DNA from 2 places in the Billgrantia tianxiuensis genome. Region 1 is predicted to be linked to the other one. Evidence: riboswitches for the same ligand, from Rfam matches in the RefSeq annotation. Region 1 holds a riboswitch; the other holds the start of a gene.
What was found. Region 1 has a riboswitch for thiamine pyrophosphate ahead of tenA (thiaminase II). Riboswitches for the same ligand answer to the same signal wherever they lie in the genome.
Positions count from the first base shown of each region.

Region 1 (7,386 bases):
AATATCGAACCGAGGTGCACTCGCGGGCGATGCCATCGCATCAAGTGGCTGCCTGGATAGGAATCCTGGCCGAGTTCTTCGATGACGAGAGTATTTCCAGCCAAAGTGCCCAGCAGCGCATGTATCAAGTGATCAGCGAGGGTTGAGGGGCATCGGCACGGCCTCAGGCCAGCTGCCGTTATCCTTCCAGTTCGCCAGCAGGGCGGGAAGGTGCTTGAGCTCCTCACCCTCCACCACTGCCACATGCATACCTTGTATGCGCTGCAGTTCGGTAAGCCGCTGGCTGGCTTTGTCGAACTCCCCACAGGCAAGCAGAACCCGAGTGGCGTTGAGTCCCGCTGAGTGATTGAGCATCCCATGCAGGCGTTTCAGGCCCTGTTCCAGGCAGTCCTCCGCCCCGGGGCGGGCGATCAGGCATTCGATGAACAGCAGTTGATTGCGCTCCACCGCCAGGCAACTGGGCACTACCGGCCTGTCGTTGCGATCGACGTTCAGATCGAGGAGATGGGCACCACTACACACTTGAGAGAGCCGGGCTTCCTGAGCGCTGAGCCAGGCATATTCCGTCAGCCAGCCGCCGCCCAGGTAATGAGCGCCTTCCAGCGAGGTAATGGAGAGGCTGCAGGGGGCCTGGTTGTCCCATTCGAGCAGACCGGCCTCGCTCAGCGCCGTCAAGGCATCGGTGGCGGGAAAACGGGGGGCGACATGGAGTCGCTGGTGTTCAGCGCCGGTCCGTAGCCGGGGAGACGCATGCGGGTCAGGGTTCTCCAGCACGCCGCCATCACCATGCACCATATCGTGCAGCTCGCCGAGCAGGGAGGCGAGCCGGTCGGCGTGCTGGGCCAAGTGGCGCGTCAGGGATCTACGCTGCATGCAAGACGAACGCCACTCCATGCTGTCGGACAGCGCCCTGACGCGCTTGCGGCCATTGGCCTGCAGGTAACGATCGATGTCGAGTACCGGTTCGATGGCCATGACCTCGGGAGCCGAGCCGGGATCGTCATGTGACAGGCGGTAGATAGCCCCGGCCTTGACGTCGGCATACAGCAGATCGGCGGCGCAGCGTTGCAGTGCCTGCTGGAACAGCAGGGCAATGAGCGTACGGCATCCGCCTACGTCCAGGGTGACTGTGAGGGAAGGAGTATCGAACTGCTGGCGGTAGAGGGTATCGGCCAAGGCATCGGCGTATTCGGCGCAACGTCGCGGCTCGTCCGAGGGAAGGCTGGGATATGCCTCGATCCTGGTATCCCTGGGCAGCTCATGGCGCAACAGGATCACCAGCCGTTCGGTCGCCTGTGGCGATGAGTGGCATGGTATCAATACGATTCGCTGTGGACGCAATTGCAGTATCGGGATCAGGCTTGCCTCGGGGCGCTCTGTTACCAGCGCGACGTGCAGATGTGGCATGGACTCGCTCCCCTGGTCTCCATCTCCCTACAGGCTACATCCGAGCGCTCCGTGCTGTCGCCTGCGACGGCAAAAAAACACGCCGGCCACTTGGGCCGGCGTGTGTCAGGCGAAGGACAATCACACCTCCTTGTAGAGTTCCGCGCCCTGCTGGCGGAACTTCTCCGCCTGCTCCTCCATGCCCTTCATCACCGCATCGGCGTCGCCGGTGAGGCCGTGCTCGGCGGCGTAGTCGCGCACTTCCTGGGTGATCTTCATGGAGCAGAACTTGGGGCCGCACATGGAGCAGAAGTGGGCCACCTTGGCGGAGTCCTTGGGCAGGGTCTCGTCGTGGTACTCGCGGGCAGTGTCCGGGTCCAGGCCGAGGTTGAACTGGTCCTCCCAGCGGAACTCGAAGCGCGCTTTGGACAGGGCGTTGTCGCGGCGCTGGGCGGCCGGATGGCCCTTGGCCAGGTCTGCCGCATGAGCGGCGATCTTGTAGGTGATGATGCCGGTCTTGACGTCATCCTTGTTGGGCAGGCCGAGATGCTCCTTGGGGGTGACGTAGCACAGCATAGCGCAGCCGAACCAGCCGATCATCGCCGCGCCGATGCCGGAGGTGATGTGGTCATAGCCCGGGGCGATGTCGGTGACCAGCGGGCCGAGGGTATAGAAGGGCGCCTCGTCGCAGTACTCCAGCTGCTTGTCCATGTTCTCCTTGACCAGGTGCATGGGCACGTGGCCGGGGCCTTCGATCATCACCTGCACGTCGTGCTTCCAGGCGATGCGGGTCAGCTCGCCGAGGGTCTTGAGCTCGGCCATCTGCGCCTCGTCGTTGGCGTCGGCCACCGAGCCGGGACGCAGGCCGTCGCCCAGCGAGAAGGCCACGTCGTACTGCTTGCAGATCTGGCAGATCTCCTCGAAGTGGGTGTAGAGGAAGCTCTCCTGGTGGTGGAACAGGCACCACTTGGCCATGATCGAGCCACCACGGGAGACGATGCCGGTGACGCGCTTGGCGGTCAGCGGCACGTAGCGCAGCAGCACCCCGGCGTGGATGGTGAAGTAGTCCACGCCCTGCTCGGCCTGCTCGATCAGGGTGTCGCGGAACACCTCCCAGGTAAGATTCTCGGCCACGCCGTTGACCTTCTCCAGGGCCTGGTAGATCGGCACCGTGCCGATCGGCACCGGCGAGTTGCGGATGATCCACTCGCGGGTCTCGTGGATGTTCTGGCCGGTGGAGAGGTCCATGATGGTGTCCGCCCCCCAGCGGATGCCCCAGGTCATCTTGTCGACTTCCTCCTCGATGGAGGAGGTCACCGCCGAGTTGCCCAGGTTGCCGTTGATCTTCACCAGAAAGTTGCGGCCGATGATCATCGGCTCGGACTCGGGGTGGTTGATGTTGCAAGGGATGATGGCCCGGCCGGCGGCTACCTCGGCGCGCACAAACTCCGGCGTGATCTCTTCGGGTAGCCTGGCGCCGAAACCCTGGCCCGCATGCTGATGGCCGAGGATGCGCTCCACCTCGGCGGTGCCCAAGGCCTGGCGGCGCTGGTTCTCGCGGATGGCGATGAACTCCATCTCCGGCGTAATGATGCCCTGGCGGGCGTAGTGCAGTTGGGTGACGTTCTTCCCGGGCTTGGCGCGGCGCGGCGTGCGGGTCAGGTCGAAGCGCAACTGGGCCAGGGTCGGGTCGTTGGCGCGGCGCTTGCCGTACTCGCTGGTGGGGCCGTCGAGGAACTCGGTGTCGCCGCGCTCGTCGATCCAGGCGCGGCGCAGCTCGGGCAGGCCGCGGCGCAGGTCGATTTCGGCCGCCGGGTCGGTGTAGGGGCCGGAAGTGTCGTAGACCAGCAGCGGCGGGTTCTGCTCATCCGGGCCCATGCCGGAGGTCTTGGTCGGCGACAGCGAGATCTCGCGGAAGGGCACGCGGATGTCGGGCCGCGAGCCCTCGACGTAGACCTTGCGCGAGCCGGGCAGCGGCTGGATGGCGGCCTCGTCGACCTTGGCGGTCTCGGCGAGGAAGTGGGCGGTCTTGCTCATGGTAGGGATCCTTGGTGCATTGTTGTCGGTGAGTCAGAGGCTGCGGTCGAGCCCCATCTGCCAGAAATCGATCTCGAGCCGTGTGGCGTCGCGGAAAACCTCGACGAGCTCGTCGAAGCGTGCCGGGGTGACATCGGCCAGTCGGGTGTCGAGCCATTCGAGCTCGGCGCGCATGGCGGCCTGGAACTCCTCGCTCTCGTACATGGCGATCCAGGCCTCATAGGGATTGGCGTCGCCGCGTACGGTGGAGTCTTGGGCGTTCAGCCAGTTGGCGATCTCGCCGTAGCCCACTAGGCAAGGGGCAAGTGCCACATGCAGATCTAGCAGGTCGCCACGGTTACCGGTATCCAGCACGTAGCGGGTATAGGCCATGGTGGCCCGCGCCTCGGGTAGCGCGGCCAGTTGCGACTCAGTGATGCCCCACTCGCGGCAGTAACCCACGTGCAGGCCCAGTTCCACGTCGACGATGGCCTTGAGCCCCTCGTGGGCCTGGCGCAGATCGGCCAGGGTGCGGCTCTTGTAGGCGGCCAGCGCGTAGGCTCGGGCGAAGTGGATCAGAAACAGGTAGTCCTGCTGCAGATAGTGGCGAAAGGCGTCTTCGGGAGGGTGCCGGTGCCCAGGCCGCGGACGAAGTCGTGCTCGATGTAGGCGCGCCATTCGTCGTGGCAGGCGCGGGTCAGGTCGGTGAAGCGATAGCCCATCTTGCCTCCGGGTGTGAACGGATCCGGAGCGGGGCGAAGGGGAGAAGAGTGGGTCAGGGCTGAGAAGGGGGGACTGGCGCCCTGGCCACCGCTTGATTCCTACGCCGGTACGAGCCGGATCAGGTTCAACGGGCCCCGCCGTGACGACGCGTCTGAAGCAGACATGTCGTATGGCGATCTCAGCCGGTTCCACCGGCACCCCGTCAAGCGTTGTGGCCAGTCTAGCAGGTCGGCGGCCGGTTTCCAGCCATACGGGCCACTTGGCTCATTCGGCCTGCACCTCCAGCCGTTCGAACCAGGTCCCGCTATCGGGCAATGTCAGCTCGCTGGCGGGTTGGCCGCTGGCGTACCACGATCGGGCATTGCGTAGCTGCCAGCGGCGGCGTTCGCCATCCAGCTCGATGCCCAGCCGCAGGGGCCCGTAGCGGGCAAAGGCGCGGCCGGCCAGCTGCGAGTCGCGCAGGGCTAGATTGGCGAGCAGTTCCAGGCGTGTGCCGGCCTGCACGGCGAGGTTCTCCAGCCGTACGGTGTCGTCGTTCAGCATGACCCGTGCCTCTCCGCGTACCTCGCCGAGGGTGAGGCGTTCGCGCAACCAGCGTTGCTCGCGGGCGGCATCGACGAGCAGATTGACCAGCAGGCCGCTGTCGCGCATGGCCAGTTCCAGTTGGGCGTCGAGTTCCAGCGGCCGCTCCCAGCGCATGCGCCCCTCGGGCAGCTCGAGCCGCGCCCACCAGCCGTGGCTGAGGCTGCCGCCGGCGTCCGCCAGGCGCACGCCGTCGAGACTGAGCCGCGAGCCGGAGACGTCGAAGTCGAGACTCTCCAGGTCGCCGTCGGCAAGCCGGGTCTCCAGGTGCAGAGCGCCCTCGAGGGTCTGCTCGTGCAGGGCGAGCCGGGCATCCGGTGCATGTAGCGTCAGCCGGCCGCTGGCGCGCATGCCTTCGAGCTGCAGATGGGTGGCGAGACGTGCCTGGCCGCCCAGCAGCTCGATGGCGCCGCCCTGGGGCAGGTAGGCGTTGAGCGCGGCGAGATCCGCTGCCGCCAGGTGGGGAAGATCGATGCGCGTACTTAGTTCGCGCAGCCCTTCGGGCAGATCGAAATGGCGTGCCCGGCTGTGAATGTTCAGCAGCCGGCCCTCGATCAGTGCGCCTTCGCCCGCCTGACGGCGCAGGCCGAAGCGGGGCAGCGACAGGCTGAACTCGGCGCCGGGGTCGTTGACCGTCACGATCAGCGAGCCGTCGCCGAAGGCCTCGTAGTGCAGGAAGCGGGCGCCGAGCCGCTCGGAGTGAACGCGCAGCTGGCTGCCGGGCATGGCTTCGCCGTCGGCGAAGTGCAGGTCGGCGCTCAGGCGCCCGCCGCCCTGAATGGCCAGGCCGTGCTCGTCGGGCAGAAAGGCGTTGAGAAAGCCGAGCCGGTCGAGCAGGCCGTCCAGCCGCAGCGTGCCGGATAGCGGCCGGCGTGGCGCTTCGCTGGCGGGCCAGTCGAAGCCGCCCTGGAGCCTCGCCTGGCGAACCGCCAACTGGGTACGCAGGGGCTCGCCGCCGTTCGTCGCGGCGTTCAGGGTCAGGCGGCTGCCGGAGAGATCGAGGTGCTGGCGGGCGGGGTGAAGGTCGCGCAGCACGAGGCTCACGTCCAACTCGCCGTCGAACGCTTCCTGCAGCAGGCGGCCACGAATGGCATCCCCCGTCAGGGTAGCCCGCCCCTGGGCACGCTCCCCGGCGATCACGAGCTCCCCATCGCTGGCGGCCCGGCCGCCGTGCAGCCGTAGCAGTGCCGTTGGCGGCAGATAGGCATCGAGCACGCTGACGTCGGGGATGCGCGCGCCGCGCCATTCGATCTCTGCGGTGGCGGGGGGTGTGGCCTGTGGGCTCGCCCGAGCGGTGGCGGCAAGCGCGAGGTGCTCGGCCTGGAACAGTCGGTGACCATCGCTGAGGCGGGTGAGGTCCACTTCACCGAAGACGAGCTCCATGCTTGCCTCGGGGTCGGGCTCGCCGGGCCTGAGCACGAGATGCGCGCGGCCGTCGCCGCGGGCGTGAAAGCCGAGAAAGCGGGCTCCCAGCGCTTCGGAGTGGACGTCGAGCCGGCTGCCCGGCAGCGGCTGGCCATCGCGCACCTGGAGCGTGCCATCGAGTCGGCCGCCGCCCTGCAGGGCAAGACCGCGCCCATTGAACAGGTCGGTGAGGAAGGGGTCGAGCACGCCGAGATTGGCGACATGGCCGCGTAGTTCCAGTTCCGCTTGCCATGGGGTTTCGCCATCGAGCAGGGCGTCATCATCCAATTCGCGCCAGGCCAACGGCGAGTGAAAGCGGGCGACGGGCAGCGCAAGCGATGTGGTGAGCGGCTGCGCCTCGCCAGGGGCGGCGGCTTCCAGGTCGAAGCGGGTACCGGAAACGTCCACCGCGCCACCTTCGACGTCGAGTTCGGCGATGGGCAGCTGCAGGCCCAGCCGGCCGGTCAGCGGCTGCTCCCCGAGGCGCACCGAGATGGCCTCTCCGGCGAGATCGAAGCCGCCGGTGAGGTGCTCGGCGTCGTAGCTGAGTCCGCCTTGCAACCTGGCCGTGCCCCCTTCCAGCGTCAACGGTACGGGGGTGGCAGATAACGCTGGAAGGCGGCGATGTCGTATGCCTCGGCGTTGCGCCAGTTCAGTTCGGCGCGCAGCAGTTCGTCCGGCGGGGCATGCAGGCGCAGCTCAGGGGTCTCCAGCGCCAGCCGGAACCCTTCGCCGCCGAGCAGGGGGCGAGCCGAGGCAGCAGGAGAGGGTTCCGGTGTCGCCTCGACCATCTGGATGTCATCGAGTTCGAGGGCCAGGCGCGCGCTCTGTGCCACCTCGACCTCGACGGCACCGGAGCCGTCGATGCGGTAGAGCGCCCCCGCTTCCAGCCAGTGGCGCTCATCGAGCTGCACGCTCAGGCGAGGGGAATCCAGGCGCAGACGGCTACCCGGTTGGACCTCGCCGCGCTCGATGGCGATGTCGCCGGTGAGATCGCCGCGCCCGTCGATCTCGAGCCAGCCCAGCGCCGCAAGGTAGGGGTTGAAGACGTCATAGGCGTCGCTGCGTCCGGCCAGCGTGAGGGTGCCGGAGACGAAGCGTGTCGCCTCGCCGCCGGGGTGCTCGGCCAGCCTCAGCGGTGCCAGGCGCAGGTCGGCGTCAAGCGTTACGCATTCCACCAGTGCGGTGTCGTCATGCAACACCGTGCCCTCGTCCAACTGCAGCGAGGCGCGCTCGGCGCCGATCTCGCCGGCGCGCCAATGAACGCCGGCCAGC
Region 1 is NZ_CP035042.1:1,517,534-1,524,919, forward strand. It holds gene EKK97_RS07115 (ABC transporter substrate-binding protein) at 1-146, shown strand, start outside; gene EKK97_RS07120 (PDDEXK family nuclease) at 133-1,407, opposite strand; gene thiC (phosphomethylpyrimidine synthase ThiC) at 1,528-3,423, opposite strand; partial or broken gene tenA (thiaminase II) at 3,457-4,124, opposite strand; TPP riboswitch at 4,204-4,337, opposite strand; gene EKK97_RS07135 (translocation/assembly module TamB domain-containing protein) at 4,390-6,672, opposite strand; gene EKK97_RS07140 (AsmA family protein) at 6,696-7,386, opposite strand, start outside.

Region 2 (7,386 bases), 2.5 Mb from region 1:
GAACTGGCCTCGCCGCTGCCCGATTTCGTCGACGCCTATGCGGTGGACGAGCAGGGCAGGGTGGTACAGCAGTGGCATACCGGTAGCCGCCGCCCGTTTGCTTCACGTCCCATTGGGCATCGCTCCTTCGTGTTGCCGCTCCATGTGGGGCCGGAAGAGACACGCCAGGTCCTCGTGCGCCTCTCGAGCCACGATGGACTAATACCCGCCACTCCGCTGCTGTTGATGGACGATGTCAGCTTCCTCGAGCGCACCCAGGGCGAGTTGATGGCCTACAGCCTGCTCTATGGCGGACTTCTGGCGCTGCTGATCTACAACCTGTTGACCTTTATCGCCACACGCGAGCGGGCTTTTCTGCATTCCGTGCTCTACCTGGGCGCCTTCCTGCTGTTCAACTTCACCCTGCGAGGGTTCGGCTACCAGTTCCTGTGGCCGGAGTGGCCGCGCTTCAATCAGCAGATGCTGCTGTTGAGTGCCGGTCTGCTGTACGGCGCCTTGACCCTATTCAGCATCGATTACCTGAACCTGCGACAACAGGCGCCGCGCCTGGCCCGGCTATTCGCGTGGCTGACGGGATTGATTCTGTTGTCCGTGCTGCCGGTCTTCGCCGACCGTTTCGCCTGGGTACTGCGCGCCCTGGTTCCGCTGGGTATCGTTTACGCGCTGCTGCTGCTTGGCACCGCCATCTGGCTCGGGCATCGGCGCGACAGCCTGGCGCGGGTCTTCCTGGTGGCCTGGGGCGGTTTGCTGGTGGGCAGCGTGGTCTACTGCTTGCGGCTGGGCGGTTTCGTGCCTTATGGCATCGTCAGCGAGTATGCGCTGGAGCTGGGTGCGGCCTTTGGCTTCCTGCTGCTGGCCTTCGGTCTGGCCTGCAAGATCAGCCGGCTGAAGCGGGCCAAGCTGGCGGCGGAACGCGAAACCTACGAGCTGCAGCGCTCCCTCAGTCAGCAGCTCGAGACCCAGGTAAATGAGCGCACCCAGGAACTGGAGGAAGCCAACCAGCGGCTGGCCGCCATGGTGCGAACGGATCCGCTGACGGGGCTGCTCAACCGGCGCCAGTTCGAGACGTTGCTCAGCGAGGAGATTCTGCGCCATCAGCGCGACGACAAACCGCTGTTGTTCGCCATGATGGATATCGACGACTTTAAGTTGTTCAACGATACCTATGGCCACCAGGCCGGCGACGAGGTGCTGATCGAGGTCAGCAAGCTGCTCAGGGCGCACTTTCGCCGGGCCGGTGACAGGCTGTTCCGCCTGGGAGGGGAGGAGTTCGGCATTCTGCTGGAAGCCGATTCGCTGGAAGCGGGGCAGTTTGCCCTCGAACGCTTTCGTCATTCTCTCCAGCAATTGCAGATCCCGCATAAGAAATCGCGCCATGGCGTCGTGACCGCTTCCTTCGGGCTGGTGTGCTGCAGCGACTACCGTCAGGCGCCCTCGGCCATGGCGCTGTATCGTCAGGCAGACCAGGCGATGTACGAGGCCAAGGAACTTAGCCGCAACCGGGTGGTGACGCGCTCATTGCTGGAGAAGGCTTGAACGGGGTAGGGCCGATATGCATGGACATTTCGTTGACGTTAACGTTAACTGACATGAGCGAAGTGACAACGACAAGAGATAACGCCATGCCAGCACCACTCAGCCGCTTTCCGGTACCCGAATCGATCCAGGACCTGCCCGAAGACATATGCGATGCCATTCTCGCCGTGCAAGAGAAGGCCGGCTTCGTGCCTAACGTCTTTTTGATGCTGGCGCATCGTCCCGACGAGTTCCGCGCCTTCTTCGCCTACCACGATGCGCTGATGGAACGGGAGTCCGACACCCTCACCAAGGCGGAGAAGGAGATGATCGTGGTGGCCACCAGTGCCCGCAACCGTTGCCTCTACTGTGTGGTAGCCCACGGCGCGCTGGTGCGCATCTACAGCAAGGATCCGCTGCTGGCCGACCAAGTGGCGATCAACCACCGCACCGCGCCGCTCAGCGAACGTCACCGAGTGATGCTCGATTTCGCCCTGCACTGCGGCCTGGAGGTAGGGGAACTCACCGACGAATGGCAGGCGCGTCTCACCGAGGTCGGCTTCACCCATGACGACATCTGGGATATCGGCGCCATCACCGCCTTCTTCGGCCTCTCCAACCGCCTGGTCACCCTCACCGGCACGCCGCCCAACCCTGAGTTCTACCTGATGGGACGGGTGCCGAGGGAGAAGTGAGAAGAGAAGCGAGGGCTCAGCGTGTAGGGGCCAGGTGGCGGCACGCCTCCAACAGCATCAGTACCGGCTCGAGCTGGCTGACGTGTAGAACGAGTACGCTGTCACCGGATGCGCCCTCGGCGGGGCACACCACGGCGAACTCGCCCTCCTCGAGATGGAACTCGTGAATCTCGCGAGCGCCATCCGGTGTTTGGCAGTGGATCGAGCGGTAGCTGTCGTCCTCGCCGTAAGTCAGGCGGTGATAGACCTTGAAGAAGGTGTACAGCGAAAGGCCACGCTCGAAGGCGGGCCAGCGGGCGGGAATGGTGCGCGTCTCTTCGTCGAGCACCTGCCCTTTGGCCTCGGCGGCAGCGATGGCCTCGGCCAGCGGCCCGGCCAGCAACGACGTCTCGTCATGCGGTAATGGGGCGGCTTTCTCGAAGGCCTGCTGGAAGTGCAGGCGCACCCGATCGAGTTCGTCGAGTGAGGCAATGCGCTTGTCGCTATGGGCCAGGTCGGCCGGGTCGAAGCCTCCGTTCTCCCAGCCATGGATGACGCGCAGCGTCAGATGGCCGCCAGCCAATGGCTCGCAGACCAGCGCCTGCAGTGCGACCCGCAGGTGCAACTGGCGCTCGACGGCCAGGTTGTCGAAAGCGGAGTAGGGGTCGGCAAAGATGTGATGAAGGCGCCCTGGGGCGTGTTCCTTGGCTTCGCTGAATGGCATGACAGGTTCCCTGCGGGGAGGAGTGTCTGGTTTTTTCGCTGTTATATCAGTTATATCATTCCAGGGGCTCGAGGTCATATCGGCCCGTATGGGGCCAGCTTGAGCCTTGCGAAGAAAAATTCATTCACTGTCGCCAGGGGAGTCTCGCTGCGGCGAGGCTGAGAGAGCGCCTACGCTGACCCTGGAACCTGATCCGGTTCATGCCGGCGGAGGAAGTGCGACATGTCATACCTGACGTCTGCCGTACTCGGCGCGGCGCTGCTATGCTTTGCGCTACTGGGCCTGCGGGCTCGCCGGGCCGACGGCCCCCTCGACGACTACGTCACCGCCCGCAATTCCCAGTCTGCCTCGACCTTGGGGTTGTCGTTCCTGGCTTCTGGGATGGGAGCATGGATCCTCTTCGCGCCGCCGGAGATCGGTGCCTTCGTCGGCCCGGTGGCGCTGGCGGGCTACGCCATCGGTTCAGCGCTGCCGTTCATCGTGCTGGGGCTCTACGGCCCCGCGATTCGTCGCCACCTGCCTGAAGGGCGCAGCATCGGCGAGTTCGCCGAGGCGTGCTACGGCGCCGGCGTGCGCCGCTGGGTATCGCTGATCTCGATTCTCTACATGGCCTGCTTTCTTGCCGCCGAACTGACCGCCATCGGGGCGATCACCGCGCTGCTTTCCGACGTGCCCCCCGCGCTGGTGGTGATCGGCGTGGCCGTGACCACGCTGCTCTATACCGCCATCGGTGGGCTGCGTGCGAGCCTGGCCACGGATCGCTGGCAGGCCTGGCTGCTGATCGTGTTGTTGCTGGTGGTGGGCGGCGTGGCGCTCGTACGCCTGCCCGAAATGCCTGTCCAGGCGGCCTTGCCGGCCATTCCCGTCGGCAGCGCGCTGGGCGTGGCGCTGACGCTGATCATCGCCGTGACCGCGGCCAACCTGTTCCATCAAGGTTACTGGCAGCGGGTCTGGGCGGCTCGCGACGAGCGTGCCCTCAACCGCGGTGCCTGGCTGGGCGGGGCGACCACCGTGGCGGTGGTCGCCCTGGTGGGTGGGCTTGGCATGTTGGCGGCGATGAGTGGCGTGTCGCTCGGCGAGCCGCCGATTCCCTTCTTTGCCCTGTTGGCCGAAGCGCCGGGTTGGCTGGCGTTGCCGGCCCTGGTACTGGCGGTCACTCTGGTCGCCTCCAGCGTCGATACCCTGCAGAACGGTATTGCTTCGCTGGCGGTGGCGGGGTCGGGCAGGCGAGGGTTATCCATCGGTGCGGCGCGGCTGGTCACCGTGGTGCTGATGGTGCCGGTGGTGATCGTGGCGCTGCAAGGGCTCTCGGTGCTGCGGCTGTTCCTGATCGCCGATCTGCTGTGTGCCGCCATCGTGGTGCCGGTGCTGCTGGGACTGTGGCAGCGTATGACGCCGCTGGCGGCAGTGGCGGGAGGCGTGGCGGGCATGCTCGGCGCGATTCTGCCGGGCTGGGTGGCATACGGCAGCGCTGCGGCGGGTGTGTTGGCGGCGAGCTTTCCCGATAGCATTCCCACGCTGCCGCCCTTCCTCGGGGCACTGGTGGCTTCGACTCTGGTCAGCCTGACGATCGCCTGGCTCAAGCCCCGCGCCATGCCGCGCACCGTCTGAGCATTTGCCAGAAGGCGCCATAACGACCAACCTCAGGGGTGCGTAACCGAAACGGAGAGCGCCCCATGAGCGATACCCCGGACCCGCGCCGTCGCCACTCCGCCCCGGTGGTGGATGGTGTCGGCAAGTCTGCCAGCCGTGCCATGCTGCGCGCGGTGGGCTTTTCCGACGAGGACTTCAGCAAGCCCCAGGTGGGCATCGCCTCGACCTGGAGCATGGTCACACCGTGCAACAGCCACATTCATGAGCTGGCCGAGCGAGCCCGCGACGGCGCCGATGCGGCCGGTGGCAAGGGCGTGATCTTCAACACCATCACCATCTCCGACGGCATTGCCAACGGCACCGAGGGAATGAAGTACTCGCTGGTCTCGCGCGAGGTGATCGCCGATTCCATCGAGACCGTGGCTGGTTGCGAGGGCTTCGATGGGCTGGTGGCCATCGGCGGCTGCGACAAGAACATGCCGGGTTGCCTGATCGGCCTGGCGCGCTTGAATCGCCCCAGTGTGTTCGTCTATGGCGGCACCATTCGGCCCGGTGCCAACCGCACCGACATCGTCTCGGTATTCGAGGCCATGGGCGCCCACGGCCGCGGCGACATCGACCGGATCGAGCTGAAGCAGATCGAGGAAACGGCAATTCCCGGTCCCGGCTCCTGCGGTGGCATGTACACCGCCAATACCATGGCCTCGGCGATCGAGGCGCTGGGCATGAGCCTGCCCGGCAGCTCGGCGCAGGAGGCGGTGTCCCAGGCCAAGCGCGCCGATTGCGAGGCGGCCGGTGCCGCCGTGCTCGAACTGCTCGAGCGCGACCTCAAGCCCTCCGACATCATGACTCGCCAGGCGTTCGAGAACGCCATCACCGTGGTCATTGCCTTGGGCGGCTCCACCAATGCGGTGCTGCACCTGATCGCCATGGCCAGTGCCGTGGGCGTGCCGCTGTCGCTTGCCGATTTCACCGCGATTGGCCGCCGCGTGCCGGTGCTGGCCGACCTGCGCCCCAGCGGGCGCTACATGATGAGCGAGCTGGTCGAGATCGGTGGCATCCAGCCGTTGATGAAGACTCTGCTCGAGGCTGGCATGCTGCACGGCGATTGTCTCACGGTGACGGGGCGCACGCTGGCCGAGAACCTGGCCGGAGTCGAACCCTACCCCGAGGGTCAGCAGATCGTCGCACCGCTGGATGCCCCGCTGAAGGAGGAGAGCCACCTGCGCATCCTCTACGGTAACCTGGCGCCCCAAGGAGCGGTGGCCAAGATCAGCGGCAAGGAGGGCACCCGGTTTTCCGGCAGTGCCCGGGTATTCGGCTCGGAGGAGGAGGCCCAGGCGCGCATCGACGACGGCACCGTAGCTGCAGGCGACGTGGTGGTGATCCGCTACGAGGGCCCCAGGGGTGGCCCGGGGATGCGTGAGATGCTCACGCCGACTTCGGCGATCATGGGCCGCGGCCTGGGCAATTCGGTGGCGCTGATCACCGATGGGCGCTTCTCCGGCGGCAGCCACGGCTTCGTAGTGGGACATGTCTCGCCCGAAGCCTTCGATGGCGGCCCGCTGGCGCTGGTGGAGGATGGCGACGCCATCACCATCGACGCCGAGGCCGATACCATCGAGCTGCATGTCGATGAGGGAGAGCTTGCCCGCCGCCGTGCGGCTTGGCGACAGCCCGAGCCGCGCTACACTCGCGGCGTACTGGCCAAGTATGCGCGCACGGTCAGCTCGGCCTCGACCGGGGCGGTCACGGACCTGCCCAAGGAGCCATGAGCCATGAGCCATGAGCCAAGAACCAAGTGCCAGGAGGCCCCGTTTGGCTTTCCGGCAGAGCTTGGCTAGCTTGATCGAGTACGGATGCGGGGTGCCGCACCGTGCGAGACGAGTCCAATCGCAACGCTCAGGGAGGTCCTATGAAAAAGGCGAGCAACAAGCAGGCGCGGGTGGAACCCATCTACGAGGCGAGCGACCTCAACCAGACGGTAATCGGCTGGAACGTAGTCGACGAATCGGATCCCGACAACGAGGTGGTCGTCTCCGAGCACGAGACTCAGAGGGAGGCCATTCAGGCCGCCGAGGCATTCGAGCAGCGTGAGAACTGAGTGCCGCCGTTTTCTCTGGCGGCGTCAAAACGACGCCTCGTCCTTGGACGAGGCGTCGATGTGTCTGAGCCAATCACAACGGGAACCCGGCGGCCCTAGTAGTTCAAGGCGCCTTCCGGATCGATGGTGTGATAGACGAGGCGTAGCTCATCGAGCGAGAGATGCTCGAGGCGGCCGGCCAGCAGATCGCTGATCTTCTGTGCCGGAAGTCCGGCGCGGCGAGCGATCTCGCGGCAGCCGAGGTCGGATACGGCGATGAGCCGTGTAACGATGCGCATCAGGCGTGTGCGCTTTTCCAAATCCCTGACATCGAGGTCAGGGCAACTTCGCGGGGGTCGAGAGGTTCCGCGTTGGAAGTGTGTCGTGCCGTACTCATGATTCTCCAGTGGGCGGTTGCGACAACCACATCATGGGGGCATTTCGGCAATTTTGCCAGTGCCGATTCGCGACTTTTTCGTGACGCTGCGACGCATGCTGCTCAGTGCACGCCCCGACGGCCTGTCGGGCTAAACCGACCTTGGTGGGATTGCCGAAAATCCTTCAGAACGTAGAAACTATCGATTAGCCTCTCAGTGCAGGGGCGTGCTAGCTTTTGTCAGGTAAACGACCGGTTTCCCCGGTGCGTTCCAGGAACAACCATAAACGATCCGGTTTCAGGACGGAGGAGACTCATGCGCGCTCTCAAATATGTCGCGGCCGCTTCGCTGATGGCCACGGCCCCCCTGGCCGCTGCCCAGCAGCTCTCGATCGCCACTGGCGGCACCGGCGGCGTCTAC
Region 2 is NZ_CP035042.1:4,077,443-4,084,828, reverse strand. It holds partial or broken gene EKK97_RS26175 (7TMR-DISMED2 domain-containing protein) at 1-144, shown strand, start outside; gene EKK97_RS18985 (GGDEF domain-containing protein) at 226-1,536, shown strand; gene EKK97_RS18980 (peroxidase-related enzyme) at 1,623-2,210, shown strand; gene EKK97_RS18975 (hypothetical protein) at 2,227-2,913, opposite strand; TPP riboswitch at 3,039-3,146, shown strand; gene EKK97_RS18970 (sodium:solute symporter family transporter) at 3,136-4,524, shown strand; gene ilvD (dihydroxy-acid dehydratase) at 4,590-6,281, shown strand; gene EKK97_RS18960 (hypothetical protein) at 6,422-6,610, shown strand; gene EKK97_RS25035 (helix-turn-helix domain-containing protein) at 6,706-6,888, opposite strand; gene EKK97_RS18950 (TAXI family TRAP transporter solute-binding subunit) at 7,282-7,386, shown strand, end outside.
Region 2: linked by a shared signal. The riboswitch ahead of EKK97_RS18970 (sodium:solute symporter family transporter) and the one ahead of tenA (thiaminase II) in region 1 are both predicted to bind thiamine pyrophosphate.